Regions from separate parts of the Sphingobacterium sp. UBA3519 genome, predicted to be linked through region 1. Evidence: riboswitches for the same ligand, from Rfam matches in the RefSeq annotation. Region 1 holds a riboswitch; each other region holds the start of a gene.
The links. A riboswitch is a leader RNA that binds a small molecule or an ion and turns the genes downstream of it on or off. The one in region 1 is predicted to bind S-adenosylmethionine.
Positions count from the first base shown of each region.

Region 2: another riboswitch for S-adenosylmethionine. It lies ahead of B3297_RS18295 (O-acetylhomoserine aminocarboxypropyltransferase/cysteine synthase family protein); the one in region 1 lies ahead of metE (5-methyltetrahydropteroyltriglutamate--homocysteine S-methyltransferase).
Region 3: another riboswitch for S-adenosylmethionine. It lies ahead of B3297_RS11925 (5-oxoprolinase); the one in region 1 lies ahead of metE (5-methyltetrahydropteroyltriglutamate--homocysteine S-methyltransferase).
Region 4: another riboswitch for S-adenosylmethionine. It lies ahead of B3297_RS14035 (methylenetetrahydrofolate reductase); the one in region 1 lies ahead of metE (5-methyltetrahydropteroyltriglutamate--homocysteine S-methyltransferase).

Region 1 is NZ_DFPI01000011.1:175,837-181,444, forward strand. It holds gene metE (5-methyltetrahydropteroyltriglutamate--homocysteine S-methyltransferase) at 1-2,167, opposite strand, end outside; SAM riboswitch class I at 2,246-2,349, opposite strand; gene B3297_RS06265 (response regulator transcription factor) at 2,534-3,223, opposite strand; gene B3297_RS06270 (sensor histidine kinase) at 3,326-5,158, opposite strand; gene B3297_RS06275 (hypothetical protein) at 5,533-5,608, shown strand, end outside.
Region 2 is NZ_DFPI01000026.1:276,956-282,563, reverse strand. It holds gene B3297_RS18300 (homoserine O-acetyltransferase family protein) at 6-1,049, opposite strand; gene B3297_RS18295 (O-acetylhomoserine aminocarboxypropyltransferase/cysteine synthase family protein) at 1,083-2,393, opposite strand; SAM riboswitch class I at 2,655-2,767, opposite strand; gene B3297_RS18290 (FUSC family protein) at 2,950-4,977, opposite strand; gene B3297_RS18285 (TonB-dependent receptor domain-containing protein) at 5,320-5,608, shown strand, end outside.
Region 3 is NZ_DFPI01000022.1:192,056-197,663, forward strand. It holds gene B3297_RS11905 (beta-carotene 15,15'-monooxygenase) at 1-108, opposite strand, end outside; gene B3297_RS11910 (HlyD family secretion protein) at 108-1,169, opposite strand; gene B3297_RS11915 (TolC family protein) at 1,169-2,446, opposite strand; gene B3297_RS11920 (DUF3050 domain-containing protein) at 2,711-3,481, opposite strand; SAM-I-IV-variant riboswitch at 3,692-3,785, shown strand; gene B3297_RS11925 (5-oxoprolinase) at 3,852-4,115, shown strand; gene B3297_RS11930 (hypothetical protein) at 4,146-4,451, opposite strand; gene B3297_RS11935 (DKNYY domain-containing protein) at 4,615-5,154, shown strand; gene B3297_RS11940 (hypothetical protein) at 5,171-5,479, opposite strand; gene B3297_RS11945 (hypothetical protein) at 5,511-5,608, opposite strand, start outside.
Region 4 is NZ_DFPI01000024.1:351,899-357,506, forward strand. It holds gene B3297_RS14030 (DUF2723 domain-containing protein) at 1-1,131, opposite strand, end outside; gene B3297_RS14035 (methylenetetrahydrofolate reductase) at 1,375-2,331, opposite strand; SAM riboswitch class I at 2,402-2,504, opposite strand; gene B3297_RS14040 (hypothetical protein) at 2,734-3,585, opposite strand; gene rimM (ribosome maturation factor RimM) at 3,696-4,220, opposite strand; gene B3297_RS14050 (30S ribosomal protein S16) at 4,340-4,861, opposite strand; gene B3297_RS14055 (UvrD-helicase domain-containing protein) at 5,304-5,608, shown strand, end outside.

The sequences.
Region 1 (5,608 bases):
CTACCATCTCATCTTTGCTTGGAACACGTGGTGAGTGAATGTCATAAACACCTGGACCAATATCATTTGGATATTTGAAATCACCGGCGAAAGCATTCAATAATTTCATTTGAGAACGTGAAGTCTCAATCGTAATAACATCGGCATCCATTGCAGCGATATCTTCGATCACATTATTGAACTCAGAATAACACATGTGTGTGTGAATCTGTGTATCGTCTTCAACATTTGATGAAGAGACACGGAAAGCACGTACTGCCCAGTTCAAGTAATCTTTTTGATCAGCTTTACGTAACGGTAATCCTTCACGGATAGCTGGTTCATCGATTTGTATGATTTTGATACCTGCTTTTTCCAAGGCTTGTACTTCATCCAAGATCGCCAATGCAATTTGGTAAGTCGTTGTTGAGCGCGGTTGATCGTTACGTACGAAAGACCATTGTAAGATTGTTACAGGACCAGTCAACATACCTTTAACCGGACGATTTGTCAATGATTGTGCATATGAAGACCAACGGACAGTCATATCTTCAGGACGGTATACGTCACCATAGATAATCGGAGGTTTTACACAACGTGAACCGTAAGATTGTACCCAACCATTTTGTGTGAAAGCGTAACCAGCCAATTGTTCACCGAAGTATTCAACCATGTCATTACGTTCGAATTCGCCGTGTACTAATACGTCGATATCCAATTGCTCTTGAAGACGGATGGTGTTTTCTGTTTCTTCTGCGATTGCTTTATCGTATTCTGCCTGCGTAATAGCACCCTTTTTCAGATCTGCTCTCCATTTACGAACATCTTTCGTTTGTGGGAATGAACCGATAGTTGTGGTCGGGAACGCCGGTAAGTTGAATTTCGCTTGTTGCGCTGCTTTACGGTCTGCAAATGCTGAAGTGCGTTTTGCATCGTCATCAGTAATATTGCTTGTACGTGTTTTAACCTCTGGTTTGTGGATCAATGGAGAGGTACGGCGGCTTTCAGCAGCCGCTTTGTTCGCTTCGAAGCGTTTTGCTGTTTCAGCATCAACTTCTCCCTCCGCTAGTACGGCTAAGTCTTTTACTTCAGCTAATTTTTGTTTAGCAAATGCTAACCAGTTTTTTACTTCAGCTGGTAGCGATTGTTCATTGTGTTCATTGTCTAAGTCAAAAGGAACGTGCAACAGTGATGAAGAAGGAGCTACCCATACACGGTCTTTTCCTAATGCATCAACAGCCTGTTTGATTTTAACCAATGATTTTTCGTAATCATTTTTCCAGATGTTACGGCCTTCAACAATACCTAAAGATAATGTTAATGAAGCAGGAACTTTAGCCAATACCGTATCCAATTGATTTTCACCGCGTACCAGATCCAAATGTAAAGCATGGATAGGTAGGTTAACTGCGATATCTTCGTTGTCTTTTAAAGATTCGAAGTAAGTCGTTGCGATTAATTTGATATTTTTTGCTGCTGCAGCTAATTTTTCGAAAGTAGGTTGATATAAAGCTTTTACTTTAGCATCTAAATCCAATGCTAAGAAAGGCTCGTCAATCTGAACATATTGTGCACCAGCATCAGCTAGTTTAGCTAGTATTTGCTCATATACTGGAATAAGTTTATCCAATAAATCGATACGGTCGAAGCCAGCTTCTTTTTCTTTACCGATCAAAAGGTATGTAATAGGACCTAATAGAACTGGTTTAGTATCGATGCCCAATGATTTTGCTTCGTTGTATTCATTTAAGAATTTTTCGGAAGTCAATTTGAATTCTTGATCTTTGGTGAATTCTGGTACCATGTAGTGGTAGTTCGTATCCAACCACTTGGTCATTTCCATTGCAGTCACGTCGATTCCTTCTTGTTGGAAACCGCGCGCCATGGCAAAATATAGATCTAAACTGTAATTGTTGTCTACTTTATTCAATAAAGAATGGTAGCGAGCAGGAATTGCACCAACAGTGAGGGTTAAATCCAATACTTGATCGTAAAAAGAGAAATCATTGGAAGGGATCAAATCTATTCCAGCATCTTTTTGTGTTTTCCAATTGCCTTCACGAATTTTTTTTGCTGTGTCCAATAATTCCTCAACAGAAGATTTTTTAGCCCAATAGGCCTCATTGGCTTTTTTCAATTCGCGGAACGCGCCCACACGAGGGTAACCTAAATTGTTAGTCAATAACATAATGAATGTTTTTAATATTTCTTTTTCAACTATATTTCTTGCTAGAGAGAGAAGGACACACTAGAATTTGGTGACTTCGGCTTATCATTCCCATATCAAGTAGGGTAGAATTTAGCACCTTGTCAAGGGACAGGTTGCTAAGGCTTCATCGGGTCTATTCCCTCTGCCTTTCTCTATAAGCGACGCTAAGTTAGAACATTTCTTTTTGAAATGCAAATTTTTTATAAAAGTGCGTCAATTTTTTATATTCTACTAAGGATGAAATTGTTTTGTTCTTTTATTTTCATCCACGAATTCGAGTAAGTCACGCTTGAATACGTGTGTAGCATAAAAAGGGGAATGACTATATTTTTCATTCCCCTTTTTTTAGCTGACCAAAAGTTTGTAACCTTTTCCGTGCACATTGACAATTTCAACTTTGCTATCTTCTTTTAGATATTTACGAAGTTTACTGAGAAATACATCCATACTTCTACCCGTAAAATAGTTATCATCATGCCATATTTTTAACAACGCTTCTTCCCGGGTCAGCACATCATTTTTCTTTAAGCAAAGCAAGCGGAGTAGTTCAGCTTCTTTCGTGGAGAGTTTTTGCATCTGTCCTTTGTAAGAAATCTGCTGACTTGTATAATCAAAGAAATAATCGCCAATTTCAAATTTATCCGCAACCACTTCTTCTTCTTTGTCTCGAACACTGCGTTTCAGCAAAGCATTGATGCGGAGCAATAATTCTTCCACTCGAAAAGGCTTGGTGATATAATCATCTCCTCCTAGCTCAAAGGCTTCGGTCTTATCTTCCATCATCCCCTTTGCTGTGGCAAAGATAATAGGAACAGTATTGTTTGTTTTTCTGATTTCACGTCCAACTGTAAATCCGTCCTTTTTTGGCATCATGACATCAAAAATACAAAGGTCGTAGTTATTTTTTTTGAATTGAGAAATCGCTTCATCTCCATCCGTGCATAATGTGACGTCAAATTTTCCCTTTAATTCGAGATAGTCTTTTAAAAGATCCCCCAAATTAGGATCATCTTCTGCTAATAATATCTTTTGCATAATGAATATATTAATTTTCACCAATGTCCCTTGATGCTGATAAATCAGCCTTCCTCAACCTTTGAAATTTTTTAAAGAGGAAATATACAAAAAAGGAACGTTTTATTTTTTAATAGGCAAAATTACTTCAAAGGTCGTGCCTTTATCTTTTTCACTTTTAACTGTAATTTTTCCGTTCAGCCTTCTCAGAATGTCCTGTACATAACTTAAGCCAAGGCCAAATCCTTTGACATTATGAACATTCCCAGTTGGAATACGGTAAAACTGGTCGAAAATCTTTTGCAGGTGATCCCGGCTCATCCCAATACCATTGTCGGCTATGGTGACAACAATGGTGTCGCCAACATTTTTTGAATTGATGTTGACATGTAAATCTCCTTTGCTGTACTTGATGGCATTATCCAAAAGATTGTAAAATACATTGGAAAAATGTAACTCATCACCAACGACAACATCCTTGGTCGCTGCAAGATCTATACTGAATTTCCCGCCAATATTTTGCATCCGTAGCTGCATACTATCCGTTACTGCCGAAACAAGATCATTGATGCATACTTCTACCTGGTCGAGTTTTAGCGTTTCTTTTTCTAGTCTTGCCAAATCGAGCACACGTTCAATATGATTTCCGAGTCTAACATTTTCGTCGTAGATGATATTAGCCAATTTCTGAACGCGCTTGTGGTCGGCATTGATGTCTGGATCTTTAAGTGACTCACTGGCAATCATAATTGTTGCAACAGGTGTTTTAAACTCATGCGTCATGTTGTTGATGAAATCCGTCTTCATTTCCGAAACTTTCTTTTGTCTGAAGATGATAATCAGTGTATAAGCAAAACACCCCACCAACAAGAAAAGCAGTGCCAGCATGGGCAGCAACAGATAGCCCATATTATCGGCAATTATCGCCTTTTTATTGGGGAAATAGATGGTTAATTTTCCTGGCGCAGCACCGATATCACCTTTAAAAAGTGCCGTTGAGTATTTGGTTGTATTTGTTGGGTTATTTAAAGCGGCTTCGTTTAAAATATTATTTAGTAATATATTGTTTGTGCTCCATATTTCAATATTGAAAGGAGCTTTAATGTCGCGTTGAGCCAACTCCTCTTTGATAAGTTCTTGAACGATGATCACATTCAATCGATCCTTTAATGGACGTTTAGCAAGCTCCATTCCAATAGCAATATCTTCGATGTAGTCTGCTTTTTTGCCGCCCAGCATGGCAACGGAATCATATACATTAAAGCCACTCCACGCGTTTTTTCTGTTGAGGATATCCAATCTTTTTTCCAAATCAGAAATTGTTTTCGCAAGTTTCGCATTCTCTCTTGGAGGTAATGTGGCTACCCGGAATTTTGTTTGTTGATTGACCAGTGGGTCCATTAGGGGGATAACAAACCGCGTGCTATCGTCCTTCCCATTGATCTGATCATCTACCTTTGAAGCATTTAACATGATAAAAGCCTGTACCAAATTATCGTCGGTAAGCTCATTTGAAACAGAAAATTTGATAAATTTCTGGTACTCCGGTCTTTTGATGTATGTTTCGTAGAATGAATTTTTGATTTCAATTACATTTGGATACAATGCACGTAATTGGTCTTCTTGCTCTTTAAAGTTTGAGAAAACAACATGTTGTTTGTTTTTTAATTCTTCAATTCTATACTGTATTTCGAGTTGCTCGGCCAAAAGACGTTGTTTGGCCTGTTCCTGCTTGGATTTTTCAATGTTACGCTCCTGTTGAACCTTAGCGAAGTCAACTACCTCCCGTCGTTCAAGCTTACCGGCAACAGCTGTAATCGCAGCATTGACGGACTCATCAAATAATTGAGACTTTTGGCGATAAGAATCTCTCAGAAAATAGAATTGCATGGCCAATACCCCAATTAGAGCGAGAGACATCAGTCCAATGATTAATACAATGCTATTTTTCTTCATTAGTATTGGGTATTAAATAAATGTATTTTGAATATATCAAAAAGTTTATAGCGCTCAGTTTATTTACCATTTGCGTATTCATCCCTTATGCCATGTGAGCGGCCATTTAAGGTGCGATAGCTCATTTTTTCTTAAATTGTTACAAATATAAAGATGCTAATGTGTTTTGTAGCTGTTTTAACAATGTTTAACAGCAATCTGTTTAAATATAGATGCTGTTCTTTGTAAATTAGTGAATAGAAATGGATTATGTGCTGAATTGCGCTGTGGACAAATTTTAATCTACGCGGTTGAGTCTAACTGCTGGAGAAGTGAATAAGCCGAATATGACGCGTTCATTGGTACAATGAGTGCTCTTTAATAACTATATAAAGATGAAAAGCTACGTATTATTATTGGTATTGTCTTCCATAGGGACCATTGCTTTAGGACAAGTAAAGGTGAAACCGC
Region 2 (5,608 bases), on a different contig from region 1:
CTCTCTTATACTAATTCGTTTATGTATTCTTTTTGTTCCCGCAGAAAGCTGCTAATGATTTTTGTGAGTTTTTTTGTTTCGATCAAAAAGCCATCGTGGCCATAGGTCGATTCAATCTCTTGATAATGGGCATTGGGAACATGTTGCGCGATGAATTGTTGCTCTTGTGGCGGAAACAACAAATCTGTATTAACGCTCAGGACTAAAGTTGGACAATCAATGCTCGCCAAAGCAGATTCAATAGATCGTCTTCCCCGACCTAAATTGTGACTGTCCATTGCTTTGGTCAGGAAATAATAGCTGTACGCATTATAGCATTTCACCAATTTTTCACCCTGATAGTTCTGATAGGAGGATGCTTTATAATGATCGAGTTTTTCGTTATCATCTTCCTTTTGCGTGTTGGCATACGTTGTATAGTTGCGGTAAGACAACAGTGCCATAGCGCGTGCAACTTTCAATCCTTTAGCTCCACCATCAGGGTGATTGGCGTAAAAGGTTCGATCAGTTGTAATGGCCAGACGTTGACTTTCATTGAATGCAATACCCCATGGTGAGTGGACGGCATTTGTTCCAACCACGATGAGATGGTTGATGGCTATACTGTGCGATACGGCCCATTCCAATGCTTGTTGACCGCCTAATGACCCCCCGATAAGGATCTCTATTTGTTTGATTTCCAGGTGGTCCGCAAGGACTTGATGTGCGTGAACCAAATCCCTCACTGTGAATTCGGGGAAAGATAGGTAATAGGGTTGTCCGGTTGCTGGGTTTACAGATAGCGGATTACTGCTATTATATGCTGATCCTATGACATTGGCACAAATAATATAATAATCGTTTGCATCAAACAACTCACCTGTTCCAAAAAGACCGGACCACCAATCCAGCACATCTGCATTGGCCGTTAATGCATGGCAAACCCAGATCACATTGCTGCGATCTGCGTTGGGTTTGCCAAATGTTTCATAACTGATTTGTAAATCAGTAAGCTCTCTTCCATTTTCAAATACAAAAGGCTCCGGGTGCAGATATATATGCTTACTCATTTCACGTTTAAGTTTTAAGCCGAAAAAATCTGATTATTTAATTTTATCAAAAGCTTGTTGTAAATCAACTTTGATATCATCAATATGCTCTATTCCTACAGAAAGACGTAATAAGCCTTTGAAGACTCCGGCATTGGCTTGATCTTCATCACTCAATTGTTGATGGGTTGTAGCTGCTGGATGAATAATCAATGACTTCGTATCACCAACATTGGCTAAATGACTGATCAATTCTAAGCTGTCGATAAAGCTATTGGCCTTTTGCGCTGCGTCACCTTTAAGCTGGAAAGAAAGTACCGCGCCATAGCCATTTTTAAGGTATTTTTGTGCGTTAGCGAAGCTCGGAGAGCTTTTTAATCCCGGATAGTTTACTTTTTCTACCTGTGGATGCGCCTCAAGCCATTTTGCGACCTCTAAAGTGTTGTCTACATGGCGTTGCACCCGCAAAGACAAGGTTTCAAGTCCTTGTAATAATAAAAATGAATTGAAAGGGGAGAGTGCTGGTCCGAAATCCCGGAGCCCTTCCACACGCGCCCGAATGGCAAATTGAATATTTCCGAATGGTCCGCTTTCACCGAAAACTTCGGAAAATACTAAACCATGATAGCCTTCAGATGGTTCGGAAAATTGCGGGTATTTTCCATTGCCCCAATTGTAGTTTCCGCCGTCGACGATGACACCGCCAATGCTTGTGCCATGTCCACCGATCCATTTAGTTGCCGATTCAACAACCACATTTGCACCATACTCCAGAGGTTTAAATAAATAACCTCCGGCTCCAAAAGTATTGTCGACGATTAATGGTAAGTCATATTTTTTTGCTACGGCAGCAATTTTTTCAAAGTCGGGAATATTGAAACTTGGGTTTCCGATTGTTTCAACATAGATTGCTTTTGTTTTATCATCAATGAGCGCTTCAATTTTATCGGCTTCGGCGTCTGTTGCAAAACGAGCTTCGATGCCTAGGCGCTTAAAAGAAACTTTAAACTGGTTGAATGTACCGCCGTATAAGTTGGATCCCGCAACAAAATTGTCACCACTTTCCAAAATATTATTTAAAGCTATAAACTGTGCCGCCTGGCCGGATGCAACAGCAACAGCTGCAACTCCACCTTCCAGTGCCGCAATACGTTGTTCGAAAACATCCGTAGTAGGGTTCATAATCCGTGTATAAATATTACCGAACTGCTTTAATGCAAATAAGTTTGCGCCGTGTTCGGCATTTTCAAATACAAAAGATGTTGTTTGATATATAGGAACTGCTCTAGATCCCGTAGTAGGGTCAGCGACTTGGCCAGCGTGAACCTGAAGAGTTTCGAATTTTAAATTTTTGTTTGAAGACATAATATATCAGATTTTAAGGGTTCAAAAAGAAATTGCAAAGTAAAAAGAGAAGCATACACACCTCCTTGAAGGGTCTGTTAAATCTTTATCCAAGAAAACGGAAATGATTTTTAACAAGCATGGAAGTGCATATGCATACGCATTCGCATTCGCATCGATACAATTGTACGATGGGTTACACTTTCGCTTATCGTGCGGTTCACTTGTGTTGAACCTGAATTTTTAATGGACTTCAGTAATTTAATAATCATTGTCTTATGTCATTTATATGCTCCAAAACGATATTGTTTTGGACAGGAATTGGCACCTTTTCAAACAAATTGAAGGTTGCCAGTGGGTCATTGAGCCAGTCTCTCGCCACTTCTTTATAAATCAAGACCTACTGATGAAGGGAGGTGTTGATTAGAAATCTTCTTTCGAAGACGACACAAATATAAACTCTTTTTTTATTAAAGCAAAAGAAATGGTATTTTTTAGTTAAAGGAATTTTGAATAACATGCCGATTGGCATCGCATATCTTCCGATGAAACCGCAAAAGTAACTGTCAATCGGGTATTATGATTTCTTTAAATTGATCCGTTCTGCAGTTTGATTTAAATCTGTTAGGAGAGGTTTAAGCGCATCGATTCTACTATGGATATCATAGGCGAGGTGGCGATTCGTCTTTTTGTTTAACGATAGCGAGAGGCCCACCAAATGGGAATTGACCTGATATGCGAGTGCCTGAAAATGGTGAATATGTGACCAATCCATCCATTTGTGCTCGGGTTCTTTTTTCATTTGATTAATGGCGTCTGAAAACAGGGCCATGGCGGTCTGCGCCTTTTTACGAGCCAGTCGTATATCAAACGAACTTTGTCTTTCGTCCGACAGACGGTTATTGATGATCTGGAAATAATGCGCGTTGTAAAGGGATACCTCTTTTGCCAGCTGAACCATGCCTGTGCTCTGGCGTACAGGTATCAAGAAATAACCCGCTATAGCCAAGAATGCTCCAATCAGTGTGAAAAGTATTCGGCTGCCTAAAATGAGATTGATGTTGCCTTCGAACAGATTGAGTGCAATCACAATTCCCAAGGTAATGAAGATGACACTGACCATATAGTTAGATCGGTTGAACAAAAAGAATCCAAAAAGACCCAATGCAGCTATGGTTAGGAGTGCTGGAAGAAAATGAATAGAAATTAAGCAGAACACACCAACTATAATACCCGAGAATGTACCGACAATACGTTCTATATTACGGGTTTTTGTCATTGAAAATGCTGGCCTGGCAACAATAGCGATCGTCAGTAAGATCCAATAGGTATATTTAAAATCCAAAAATAAAATACCGATCAATGCACCTGTTCCAAAAAGAAGAGCCATCCGAACCGCAAATCGAAAAAGCGGATTATTCAGATGGAGTTTACTTTTTAGATCAGCGAGATTACGTAATGGTCGACTGATAAATTGTTGGTACTCGCTGGTGTCAATCTTATCCTGAATTTCCTGATTTTGATAAAAAGCGACCTGGATTCTGTTGAGTACATCAATAATTGCTTCGATGTTGCTTATGATCGAACATAATATACCTTTTGCTGGATCGGCCTGTTGTTCTTGAATTTCTTTTAAATCCCGTAAGAGGGCATTAATTTTAAAGTTATTATGGTATAATTGATGTGCATACCGGAACCTCTTGTTGGGTTGTGAAAAGCTATCGATTTCTAACGCTAATAATTTGATTGTGTGACGAATTAAGGGGAGGCTGCCCGTGTCTGCAAGATTTTTGCGAATTGCATCGTAGTCATGATCAAGCGCAATAATTAACTCATGGAGGTCAATTAATCCATAAACCTGACTGAGCCAATAATTGCTTTTATGCCACTGTTGGCTTATGATTTTTTTTTCTCGAAACAGAAGAGACCTGATTTGTTCCTGCTGTTCGCTGATCTGGCCATGAATTTTTCCTACGCGACTGTACGTAATATTCAAAGGAATATCGGGATCGTAAGACTGTGATCGTATCAATAGAAATTGGGACAATCCATGAAAGCCATTAGCCATGGCATGTTTTAAAGAGCGATAAGGTTGTATATAGGCTTGTAAAAGGCTAAAAAAGTAATATATTATGGACCCTGTTGTAATCTGTAAGCTAACCGCAAAGGGGTGTTGTGGGGCCATTCCGATCACAAAACTCATGAGAATCAATGTCATGTTTCCAATTGCAGCATAGCGGGCTCCAAAAATGCCGTATAAGGTGCATATAAAACCGGCTGACGCTAGCACGATAACCAAGGGCCAATGATAGGGAAATACAATAGCTGTAAACAATGATGCAATAAAGAAGGTGGGAATACATACCAGAGCTGAAGAAAGTTTATCTTTTCTGTTGCCAGGAGGATCGGTGAGTGTCGTTAACAACGATCCGACACCGATTCCGATAGCCGTGCTCGCTTGCGCTCCCAATAAATAGATCGCCAAACTTGGCAAAATACTGACTGCAACATTACGTAATGCGTCTCCAGCATGCTCGCCATGCATAAATCGTATTATAAGGATATAAATACGGTAGAGTCTTTTCTTCAATGATACAGTGCTCATGAATCAGTTTACTAATTTTCGATGCAAAAATACAAATATTATGCTTAATATTTTTTGTATACAATTTATTTGTTTTGAATTTTATTTGTTTTTTGAATTTTTATTTTGATTCGATGTCATTTTCCTACGATATGTTTCAGAAGATTCAAAATTATCTCGCATGATCCTATCCGCTGTAAAAGCGATCAGCGAAGGATAGGGTTTACCGATATTATTTGGTTGTCTACCGAGTGAATCGCACTACCTGTCTATTTCTGCTAGTCAACGTGTAATGAATACACGAGGTTTGTTGTCATTATTATGAAGTTGACTATCCGATCGATAGCCCAAAGAAATTACATTATGAAACCACAAAAAATTAAATTGCTCTTATTTTCTATTGTTTTATTCCTGTGTTCTAATGCCGGACCCGTTTCAGCACAGTCTGACGGGGGGAAATTACGTACTGTCGTTGTTGGGCAGGACAACAAGCCCATTGCTGCCGCAAATATTTCACTGTTTCGTAAACCCAATGATGTCTTGTTAAAAGGAACCTTATCCAACGAAAATGGAGAAATTGTGTTGTTTGCGATACCCGAGGGGAAGTACAGCTTACAGGTGTCCACGGTGGGTTATGGTACTTATCGTTCTG
Region 3 (5,608 bases), on a different contig from region 1:
TGTATTTGCACCCGGCAGGAAAAATAAGACCATACTGGGCATCAAACTGCTAAACAAGATAAGCTTGATCAACCACTCCGGCACCCATTCTTTAAAAATTCCCTTCACTATTTCTGTTTTTTTGATACCGATACATTCACATTCATTCCCGAAAGAAGCTGTTGGGCTCCCTTTTGCTTATCCAGCTCAATGCGCACAGGTACGCGTTGTACAATCTTCACAAAGTTGCCCGTTGCATTATCTGGCGGCAAAAGGGAGAATGCAGATCCAGTAGCCGGGGAGATGGAAATAATTTTTCCATAAAATTTTTGATCCGGATACGCATCAGCAACCACCTCAACCCTATTGCCAAGATGCAAATAGCGGAGTTGTGTTTCCTTAAAATTAGCGGTTACCCAGGTTGGGGTTTCTCTATTGACGATAAAGCCCAAAACTTCGCCAGCACTTATCATTTGACCTTTTTCAATCGTGCGTTTGCCAATCTGTCCATCGTAAGGTGCGCGAATAACGGTATAGCCGACATCAAGCCGTTTGCGGCCGACAGCTGCCGTTAAACGAACACGTTCGGCATCAACCACACCTTTTTTCATATCCACATCATGCACACGCTCCTGTGAAGCCTGTAATTTATGCTTTAACGAAGCCAGCTCACTCTTATACACATCCAACGTCGCTTTTACATCCTCCAGTTGCTGTGCCGTTGCAGACTTTTCCTGAAACAAATAATTATATCGATCATATTCCAACTGTTGCTTGGTTACCCGAGCCTCCCCGGCAGCAATTGATGTGCGTAAAGATTCATGTTCCGCCTGGAGAATTTCCTTTTGACTATGAAGAACATTGATCTCTGCAGCTTCCTTATTGACGGATGCCGCTACCTGATCAGCCTCATATTTATATTCCTTATTATCTATAAGCAACAAGGTATCACCCCGTTTAACCAATTGATGATCGTGATAATGCACAGAAACTACATATCCTCCTACCCGGGAAACAATGGGATTGATATACTGCGTTACCTGTGCATCATTTGTGTAGGTATACCGCAGTCGCATCCATAATGCTTGAGCGCCCCATAACAACAAGGCCAACAAGACAATTCCGGCCAACCAGTTGGTGATTCGAGTGAGTTGTGCCTCCACAACTGTTCTTCGTGATTTAGGTTTCATTAGATAGTACCCTTCAAAAATTCGATAAAATAATAATGTTTCTGTATCGCAATATGTGCGGTTTCAAGATCAAAAAGTGTTTTTAGGTATTGCATATCAGCATCCAATAGATCCGTAATCAAAGCCGATGATTTAAAATACCTGTTTTTTATAATTCGTGCATTTTCCTGCGCCAACGCCTTATTGTTTTGACAGACGTCCTGCTGCTTAATAGCCAATTGATAATCCAACAGGGCCTGTAACAGCTGATTTTCCAGAATCTCCTCTTCATGATGGTGTTTTACCTCTTGTCGATCCAATGCGATCTGTGCTCCGCGCACCACGTTTTTATTGAGATAGATAGCCGAGATCGGTATGCTTAATTTGAGCCCTGTGATACTCAGATTATACCAGCTGGGATTATAGGGATACAAGAAGACCTGTGGATTGGCAAAGGTAAATGTGCTGGTCAAACCCAACTCAGGAAGATAATTTGATCGCGCCTGTTTGACCGACAATTTCTTCAAAACAACTTCCTGTTCGGATTTTAGAAGGGAAAAAGCATGGCTTCGCGCTTCGGCAACAAGCGCTTCATAGCTGGGGCTTTCCACTTTAAAAGGTTCGGTCAAGGGGATAATCTCTGCTGTAATACCGCCAATTAGCTGCAGCTTCTGATTTGCAGCCTGAATATCATGACCGATCTGCACGAGCAACAGTTCCCGCTTCGAAAGTTCCAACGAAATACGCAAGACGTCACTGTGTAATACCACGCCCGCCTTATACAGATGCTCAATCTCCTTGAGCTGTACCCGTTGATCAGCAATATCCTGCTCGATTAAAGATCGGTTACTATACGACAGTTCCAAATCCAAAAAAAGATTGCAAACCTCCAATTTCGTCTGTGCTGCGGCATTCTTCCAATCGATTCTAGCCAGCTCATTTTCCAGTTTTTTGGACTCTATTTTCATTAGGTCCCGATGCCCATTGTAGAGGTTCAGATAAAAATCCAGGCCGCTATCGTACAAGTAATGAATGATATCATGCTGGGAAGGTTTATTTAAAAGCCCCTGGTCATATACAGGCATATTACTTGCATAACTAGCAGAAGCTCTGGCGGAAATCTTAGGGAGCAACTCCATGCGTTGCTGCTGTACTGCCACCTCAGTTTCTTTGAGCTGCAAATAGGACTGCTCGATGTATTTACTGTTTTGTAGTGCTTTGTCGATCATGTCTTTCAGCGACATACGCAAAGAATCGAGGGCGAAGGTGTCCGAAATAGCGCATACTAACAATCCCATGGTTAGTATGCCTTTTGCCCAATAGGGAGGAAAAAAGTTCACGTGTGCTATGTAATTTTTTTGCGTTGCAAACTTAGACACTTATTGGAACTTGGATTTCTTCACAAACGCCAATATGTTATGGAAAAAAGACATTTTTTCATCAATTCAAACAAAAAGACCAATATCTGCCAAGAAGTCCTTACAATATCCTTTTTTACAGCACATAAAAAAGGCCTTTCAAATCATGATTTGAAAGGCCTTTCTCGACGGTATAATAATAGATTATCCGTATAAGGAATCTTCTATTGCATTCCACAACTGGATTCTCTTTTGTAGCGCAACTTTACTGATCTCTTTCATTTCCGTCCATTTAACCTCATCGTCCTTCGCAAGATCTGTGATCATCTGCATCGCCAACGGTCCATGCTCGTCGCCGTCAAGATCAATATGGCGTTGAAAATAATAAATAAAGCTATCCAGATTGGCTGTAGGAAAGTTTGTTTTAATTTCTTCCAAAATAGAGGTAAACATTCCCGGGATAAGATCTTCGCGTCCAAATGTAAATGCTGCGGCAATTTTATGCACCTCGCCCTCAGCAATCACTTCGAATGTAAAATTCAAAAAGTCTTTGATCCGCTTGTCCAATGTGGTCGTTGCAATGACATCGAATATGTTGTTCGATTTTTTGGCTTGAGCAATAAATTTGTTGACCAGATGAAGGTCGGCACCCATGGCATCCATGGCGTCCAGATACATCTCAAAGTGGCTCAAACGGCGGCCATCAATGTATTCATCCGATTCCTCAGCCAAGACAATTTCGTTGATTAGATAGCGTGTTGATGGATGCTCACTCGCAAACCAAGGTAAAGTCGTACAGGTCAATTTAATCTGTAAAGCTTTTAGTAAAGACATAAAATCCCATACAGCGTACACATGCCCTTCTGTAAAAGAACGTAGATTCTTGATCGTTTTGATCTTACGATACAAAGGGTGTTGCAATAATACCTCGCGTTCGGTAGCAATGTATTCGTTAATTTCCGCAATTCTATTCATGGCGCAAAAGTATTGTCTTATCTCTGTTTTTAAAAGTATTTTCGATGAGATTACAGTAACATGATAAATTTTTCGCCCAGCTATCCGCTTCATAACCAAATCACAGCCAACAACGCGCCTCGCTTTTGAACTCCCTATTCCTGTTGTTAGCGCTCATTTACCCTTAAAAACAAAAATATTTTTTATTATAAAAAATAATCTATTATATTTGTAGAGTATTCAGAATTGCATGATGCAATACCAACCGAGTGGAGGCACCGCGGTGGTAAATTAATACGGGTTTCGACCAAAATAAACGTCACAGAACGATTATTTTCCCAACAAGATCTGGATACAGTTTATGGTTTAATCCTTTAAATTTTTAAATTGTATGGCTACTACAACAAATCTTTACCAACACTTACTGGAAAAATTCAGTTATTACTCAACAGATGAACTGATCCAGCTCAACAATGACACGATTTTAGGACAAGGCTGGGGTTCAGCCAAAGCAACCTTTAGAACAGCTTTGATCAGTACGTTCTCCAAAAGAGGACTGGATCTTTCCAACATCATTTCCAAGGAAGACGGTTTTACCTCGGTGAAGCATGTCCCTGTACGCTTGGAACAGAATGTCCTGATTCCTTTACAGTAATCGTTATCGGCAAAAAAAGGTAGGCCTAGCCTACCCTTTTGTCAATGAGTGATGATATTTTAAGGTATGATTGAGTGAATGTGCGGTCTGCCGGGCATCGTCCTGATAGGACGATAAATCTTGGCAGGCTCTGATATCTGCTACATCCACCTTGTTTCTTACTTTGCTGATGACCTGATTTAATTCCGATTTCCAGTTGCCCGGATCGCCAAAATCGTCCACCCAATTTTTGTTGATAAACCTTTTATAGTTCAAAAGCAAAATATACAATTCCTCACCACTACCGGCGCGATTGATTGACGTGCGCCAGTTCTCTAATTTTTCTTTAAAACTCATAACCAGCAATATACAAAAAAATATTTGGATTCCAAAATAGTTGCATTTGAAACGGATAAGGATAACGAGAAATAAAATGATAAAATGATTAAATCTTCGGTGAATTATCTTGGTCATAAAGGAGGGATTCAATATAAATATCATATTATAAAACAGATACATTATGGCCTTTATCCACTTAAAAAATATGCTTGTTATTTCCTTTGCATTGCTATGTATATTGGAGAAAAGTATTGCTCAACAAGGTCGTCACAATAAAAGATCTACGTCTCAGACGACGTTTCGACATGACAGAGAAAACGATTATGTCAACATAGGCAACCGGATCTTCTACAGGGATAAGATGGTCGAAGGTGTCGATGCACGATCTTTCAAAGACCTTGGCAATGCTTATGCAATAGACAACTGGAATGCCTATTATCGTGGCGTTAAGATTAAAGATGTCTCTGCGCCCAGCTTTAAAATACTGGATGAAGGATATGCCAAAGACAGTTGGAATGTCTATTATAGAGGCAATCGACTAAAAGATGTATCCGACCAAAGCTTTGTTCTTCTCGGTGATGGATACAGCAAAGATAGCTGGAAAGTCTATTATTTTGGTCAGGAGATAAAAGATGCAACTGCTTTTACATTTAAATATCTGGGCAAAGGTTATGCGAAGGATAGCTGGAATGAATATTATAGAGGAAAAAAATTAGAATAGAAAATAGACCACGGGATTATTCTATTGAATAATTCCAATTTCCTAATCCTTTCGGTATCTCCCAGGATTCGGCTTTGGTCTTGTAATTATTAAAGTGACCTTTTTCCCAAGTGGTAATATGGTAACCTTTACAGAACTTACAATAATAAGCCCTTTTGCAGGCATCTTTACCCATCCTGTGTTTGATACGTTTACCATCCAGTTTGTTTTTCATCCGGGATCTGAACTTAAAGTGAAGCATTGCCCATTGCGCCTCAATTAAAGAAGGAAATCCAACTTTACCAGTAGCTCGGCATTTCCAGGTATTGTCCCTTACTTTTTCCATAATCTATCTATTAAAGTTCATCTATTCAATTTTATTGCTCCTTTTCTATTGGCACCTGCATCATGACCCATTCTCTGATATGTTTTGCAATTTTATCGGATACCTCAAAATTATACCTTCCCTCAAAAG
Region 4 (5,608 bases), on a different contig from region 1:
TTTGTCTACCTGTGTGAAGGGAACATACTCCGACTTATCTTTCCGATAGCTCGTCTTACTATCGACGCCAACCACTTGCGAGTCATAATAAGGTCCTTTGAGTAACGGTTCCCGTATATATTGTTCACGGCTCAAATATCCTAAAAAAGAAAATACATTATCCGGCGCATTATTGTTCAAGGATGGATTTGCTTTCCCTCGGATCATGACCATGGTGTAGGAACTGTATCCAAATAAAACAAAACAAAGAACCAGCAAGGCTGTATTGAGTGTATATTTCTGCTTTTTATAGGAATAATATAGACCGTAAATTATCAATCCCCCCAATAATAGGCACGAGAAAAAAATTCCGGTACCAAATCCCATTCCCAATGAGTTCACAAATACGAGATCCACTTTAGCCGCTAGACCGACTAACCATTGAATAATTCCCCACAAAACGGCCCCCAAGATCAGCACTCCGACGAGGAAAGCTTTTATTGTCCCTTTCGCATTAACCTGTCTCGCTCTTCGGAAATAAACAACCATCGCGATAGCCGGGATTGCTAAAAGATTTAATAGATGCACTCCGATCGAAAGCCCCATAACAAAAGCAATAAAAACCAGCCAACGATCGCTACCGTCTTCATCTGCACGGACTTCCCACTTTAAAATTGCCCAAAATACAACTGCTGTACATAAGGAAGACATTGCATAAACTTCAGATTCTACTGCCGAATACCAAAATGAATCGCTGAAACTAAATGCCATTGCACCGACAACTCCTGCGCCGAAGATCTGCAGGTAGGTTGACAAAGAAGCTTGTTTGTCTTTGTTGAGTAGCTTTTTAGCAATGGCGGTTATTGTCCAAAATAAAAAGGTAACAGTAATTCCACTGCAAACTGCAGAACCTATATTCATCCAATAGGCGATCTGCCCCTTATTCCCTAAAGCGAGATTAGAAAATATATTCTGAATAAGAAGAAACAATGGTGCTCCCGGTTGATGTGCCACCTCCAATTTATAGGCACAGGCTATAAATTCACCGCAATCCCACCAGCTTACCGTCTTTTCAACTGTAGCGATATATACACAGGTGGCAATTAGTCCGCAAGCAAAACCGAGTAGAGAATTTAATCTATTGTACGTCATAAGGTCAATTGGTCTATTGTTAAAATCCTTTTTAGCACTTTAAGTTAAAAAGTTATCCTGACTCCGACACACGAATTAACACTATTTAACACCAGTACCTGACTGTAAACAGGCTATTCAACACTGAATATAGAGATCGACCTAAACCACGCTGCCGAGACTTTCAACCTATTTCAGGCTTTCACAATGAATATTATCATAAAAAAGGGAGCTTATCTGCTCCCTTTTTTATCATTTTATGAGTTAGGCTAGTTTTTCAACAATCTTCTTTGTTGGACCAGGATTACTCATCGTATAAAAATGTAATACCGGAGCGCCAAATTTAATCAGCTCCTGACACTGTTGTACCAACCACTCTTCACCTACCTGTCTGACGTCGGCATTCGTTTTACATGCCGCGACAGCGTCACTCAGTTCCTCTGGAATATCTAAATGAAAAATTCTTGGCAAGGTCACCAATTGCTTTTTTGTTGTCAGTGGTTTTAATCCCGGAATAATGGGCACATGGATTCCATTGTCCCTACATTTTGTTACAAATTCCTTGTATTTTTCAACATTAAAGAACATCTGAGTCACAATAAACTCTGCTCCCATATCGACTTTTTGTTTCAGATATTTAAAATCAGTATTGAAATTTGGAGATTCAAAATGCTTTTCGGGATACCCGGCTACTCCGATGCAAAAATCAGTCTTTTCCGACGTGATAATGTCTTCATGCAGATACTTTCCTTTATTCATATCGGTTACCTGTTCCAATAGGTCTGTTGCAAAAGCATGTCCACCATCGGTTGGTATAAAATCGGCATCGCCCTTACGTGCATCACCCCGCAACACCAAAACGTTATCTATCCCCAGGAAGTTCAAATCGATCAATGCATTTTCAGTTTCCTCTTTTGTAAAACCCCCACATATCAAATGTGGCACCGCATCCACTTTATATTTATTCATGATGGCCGCACATATCGCCACTGTCCCAGGACGTTTACGATAGGAAACACGTTCCAGTAATCCACTCGCATGCTCTTTATAGATATAATCTTCCCGATGGTAGGTGACGTCGATAAAAGGAGGTTTAAACTCCATCAGTTCATCCATGGTTTTAAAAATACTTTGGATGCCCTGCCCTTTCGCCGGTGGCAATAGCTCAAAAGAAAACAATGTTTTTCCTTTGGCATTCTGGATATGATCGATAATCTTCATTAAAAAACTGTTTTTAGTTTGGTTGGCTTACATCGAAACGCACACGTCGAGGAATCGTTTATCTACATGTAACTTATCTTTCCCACATGGAGTAGGGTAGAATTTAGCACCTTGAACAATACAGGTTGCTAAGGCTTCAACGGGTCTATTCCCTCGGCCTTTCTCTATAAGCGTTGCTAATATCGTTTTAAAAAATCAAAAGACAAAAATATTTTTTCGAAAAGGCAAAAATAGCAGCAAAAAGACTTCAATAAACGATGTTTCAACGTCACTTTAGCTTTGTGTCCATGCAACGACAGGATTCTTCGCGCTACCAAGAGTTAAAGACCTAGAAAAACCAGTAGAATTAACGATCGAGGATCATAGACAGCGAAGAGATTGACTATGCCACAAGAACATTGGCTAAAGATTAGCTGCCAAAGAATTCCGTAAATTTTTGAGATAAAATGTGATCAATAAGAGTCCCCGAACATGGTACTCTTCTTTCGATCCATATTTAAATCCGTCAAATAAATAGTGATAGGCGACTAATGCCTCTTTTTCGTTGTAAAATAATTCCTTCCAAGAATCAGGAACATCTGCCCATGCCTTGAGCACAATGCCATTCTCGGCATAAATAATTGGTGATTCGACACCATCCATTCGATAATCGTGATGGGTGCCAGAGCTTGATATGTGTTGGAAATAAGCGATAGAATAATCTACGAAATTCAAGGCCCTCGCTTTTATCTCCTTTTCACTTTCTGATTTTACCGGAGCATTTCGCCATAAATTCACTTGGCTATCAAATTTACTGGGCGTTTCCCGGATAAGGGTTTTATCTAACACAAAGTTGATATAAAGTCTTTCACTAGTGGGTATACGTGCTGAGCTAAACTGTGAAAAATCACCTCTCAGCTGAACAAAATCTTTTTTTATTTTAACAATATCCAAAGCGACACTACCTTTTTTCTCATCCGTCAATTCTAATCTATCACCGTCAAATTTGTACTTACCAAAGAGTAAGATATCATCAATCGCCATGACAAACTGGTCCTTATCATGAAGCGAAAGAAAGGATCGGTATAGAATAGGATCATTACCATAGGTATCTGCCTCCACATTTTGGGGAGATTCTCTTTTTAATTTATGATACTCATCATTTGGATAGCCCAATATCATTTGGTAGTTACCTTCAGGAAACTCCTTTTTCTTCCCAAAGAAAGTACACGAAGACAATGAGAGTGTGAATAACAGCAGTAATAACGGTTTCAAAATCAATTAATAATTATGCCCAATAGTAATATTAATATATAAGGACCAAGATAAGAAATTACTGCAATAGTAAGTATAGGATATTCAATTGAATAAGCTTGGGGATATGCCTATTCCTTATACAGATCGACCAATCCCTCAGGCAATTCAACTTCAATGATCTCCTCTTCGCCATCAATTCCTAAGATCAAATCGTCGGACAGCGGAAACATCAGTTCTTTGCCATCCATATCTACTGTGGCGACAAATTGTTGTGGGAATTCCTGAACATCTGTTATTTGCCCCAGTTCGCCATGGTTTTCATCGATCACTAAAAATCCGATTAAATCAGTATATCTAAAATCATCCGGGTCTCGCTCGGGCATTTTATCATTGGAAAGATATAGCTTTTTACGAACGAGTACCTGAGCCTTATCGATATGATCCACATCCTCAAATGTTACATAAGCAGTGCTATTTTTTTGAAATTTAATGGCATCAACAAAATAAGGAACAAGCTTTTTGTTCACTTCTACAAAGACAACATCGATATCCAAACTCTCGTATTCTTCGAATTCAAAAAACAGTTGTACTTCTCCTTTAAGACCTCTTGTTTTACTGATGTAACCGATGTAAAAGCATTGATCAATAGTCATATTTTTCTTATTTGGCGATTAGCTGTGAGACATGATTTGGCAAACGATTAGCCTATTGGCTGTTTCAAAAAAAGCCGGCTCAAGATTGAGTCGGCTTTCTCGAATACTTTATGAAAGAATTAACCTTCAGTTTCTTCTGATGCAGGAGCTTCAGTCTCTTCAGCAGCAGTTTCTTCTGCTACAGGAGCATTTTTAGCAGCAACAGCAGCAGCTTTTTCTTCTTTTTTCTTAGCTTCAGCCACTAAAGCAGCTTTTTTAGCTTCAGCTTTAGTTTGTGCTAAACCATCTTTTTTACCAGAGATTCTAGCTTCTTGAGCGTCAGTCCAAGCTGTAAATTTAGCTTCAGCAGCAGCTTCATCAAAAGCACCTTTTTTCACACCACCTTGCAAGTGTTTTTTGTAAAGAACACCTTTGTAAGAAAGGATAGCACGAGCAGTGTCAGTTGGTTGAGCACCTTTATTCATCCAATCCAAAGCTTTTTCAAAATCCAAAACGATAGTTGCTGGATTTGTGTTTGGGTTGTAAGAACCAATACGTTCGATGAATTTACCGTCACGTGGAGCGCGAGAATCCGCTACGACTACGTGGTAAAAAGGACGTCCTTTTTTACCGTGTCTTTGCAATCTGATTTTAGTTGCCATTTTTTAATTTTATTTTATGTATTCAACATATCCCCCGAGCTTCATACTAGAGGGGATGCAAAGATAGTTATTTTTTTTTAATCAGCGTTATAATTTAATAAAACTTCACTGAAAACGACAGGGTTAGCTTCTTTCAGTAACCACTTTCAGGTTAAACACGTCCTACGCACGTTAAGATTTTGCTCTTACCATACTGTAGGTGAAACAAGTCTTTCAAAAAATCAGTGTACAAAATAGCCCTTTTCTTCAAAACTTTCGTGACTTCGCAGATACCAACAGCAATGATAGCAAACTGAAAGTTTTTTCTAGCCAATAAAATAAGACACTTTCAAAAAAAAGCTATTTTACCAAATGTAAACAGGATGAACCGTTTGTGTACTTTCCCTTCGAAATAGTCACTGACATTTTTGCCAATTCACTTTTTACTTTCTACCTTCATTCTATGAAATCTGTTGCGCCATTAAAAATACTCAAAGCTTCGGCCGGTTCAGGAAAAACCTTTAGCTTAACTTTACACTATCTCACACTCCTACTATCCAACGAGAATAGCTATAAGGAGATTTTGGCGGTCACATTTACCAATAAGGCAACCGCTGAGATGAAGGAACGTATCCTTTCGGTACTCCATGGCTTGGCAACAGGCGATCGTAGCCCTAAAATTGAAGATTTCAGAAAGCTTCTTCTCGAGCAACAGCCAGATTGGAACCCGCATCTAATACAAGAGAAAGCTTACCGTGTCTACCGTCG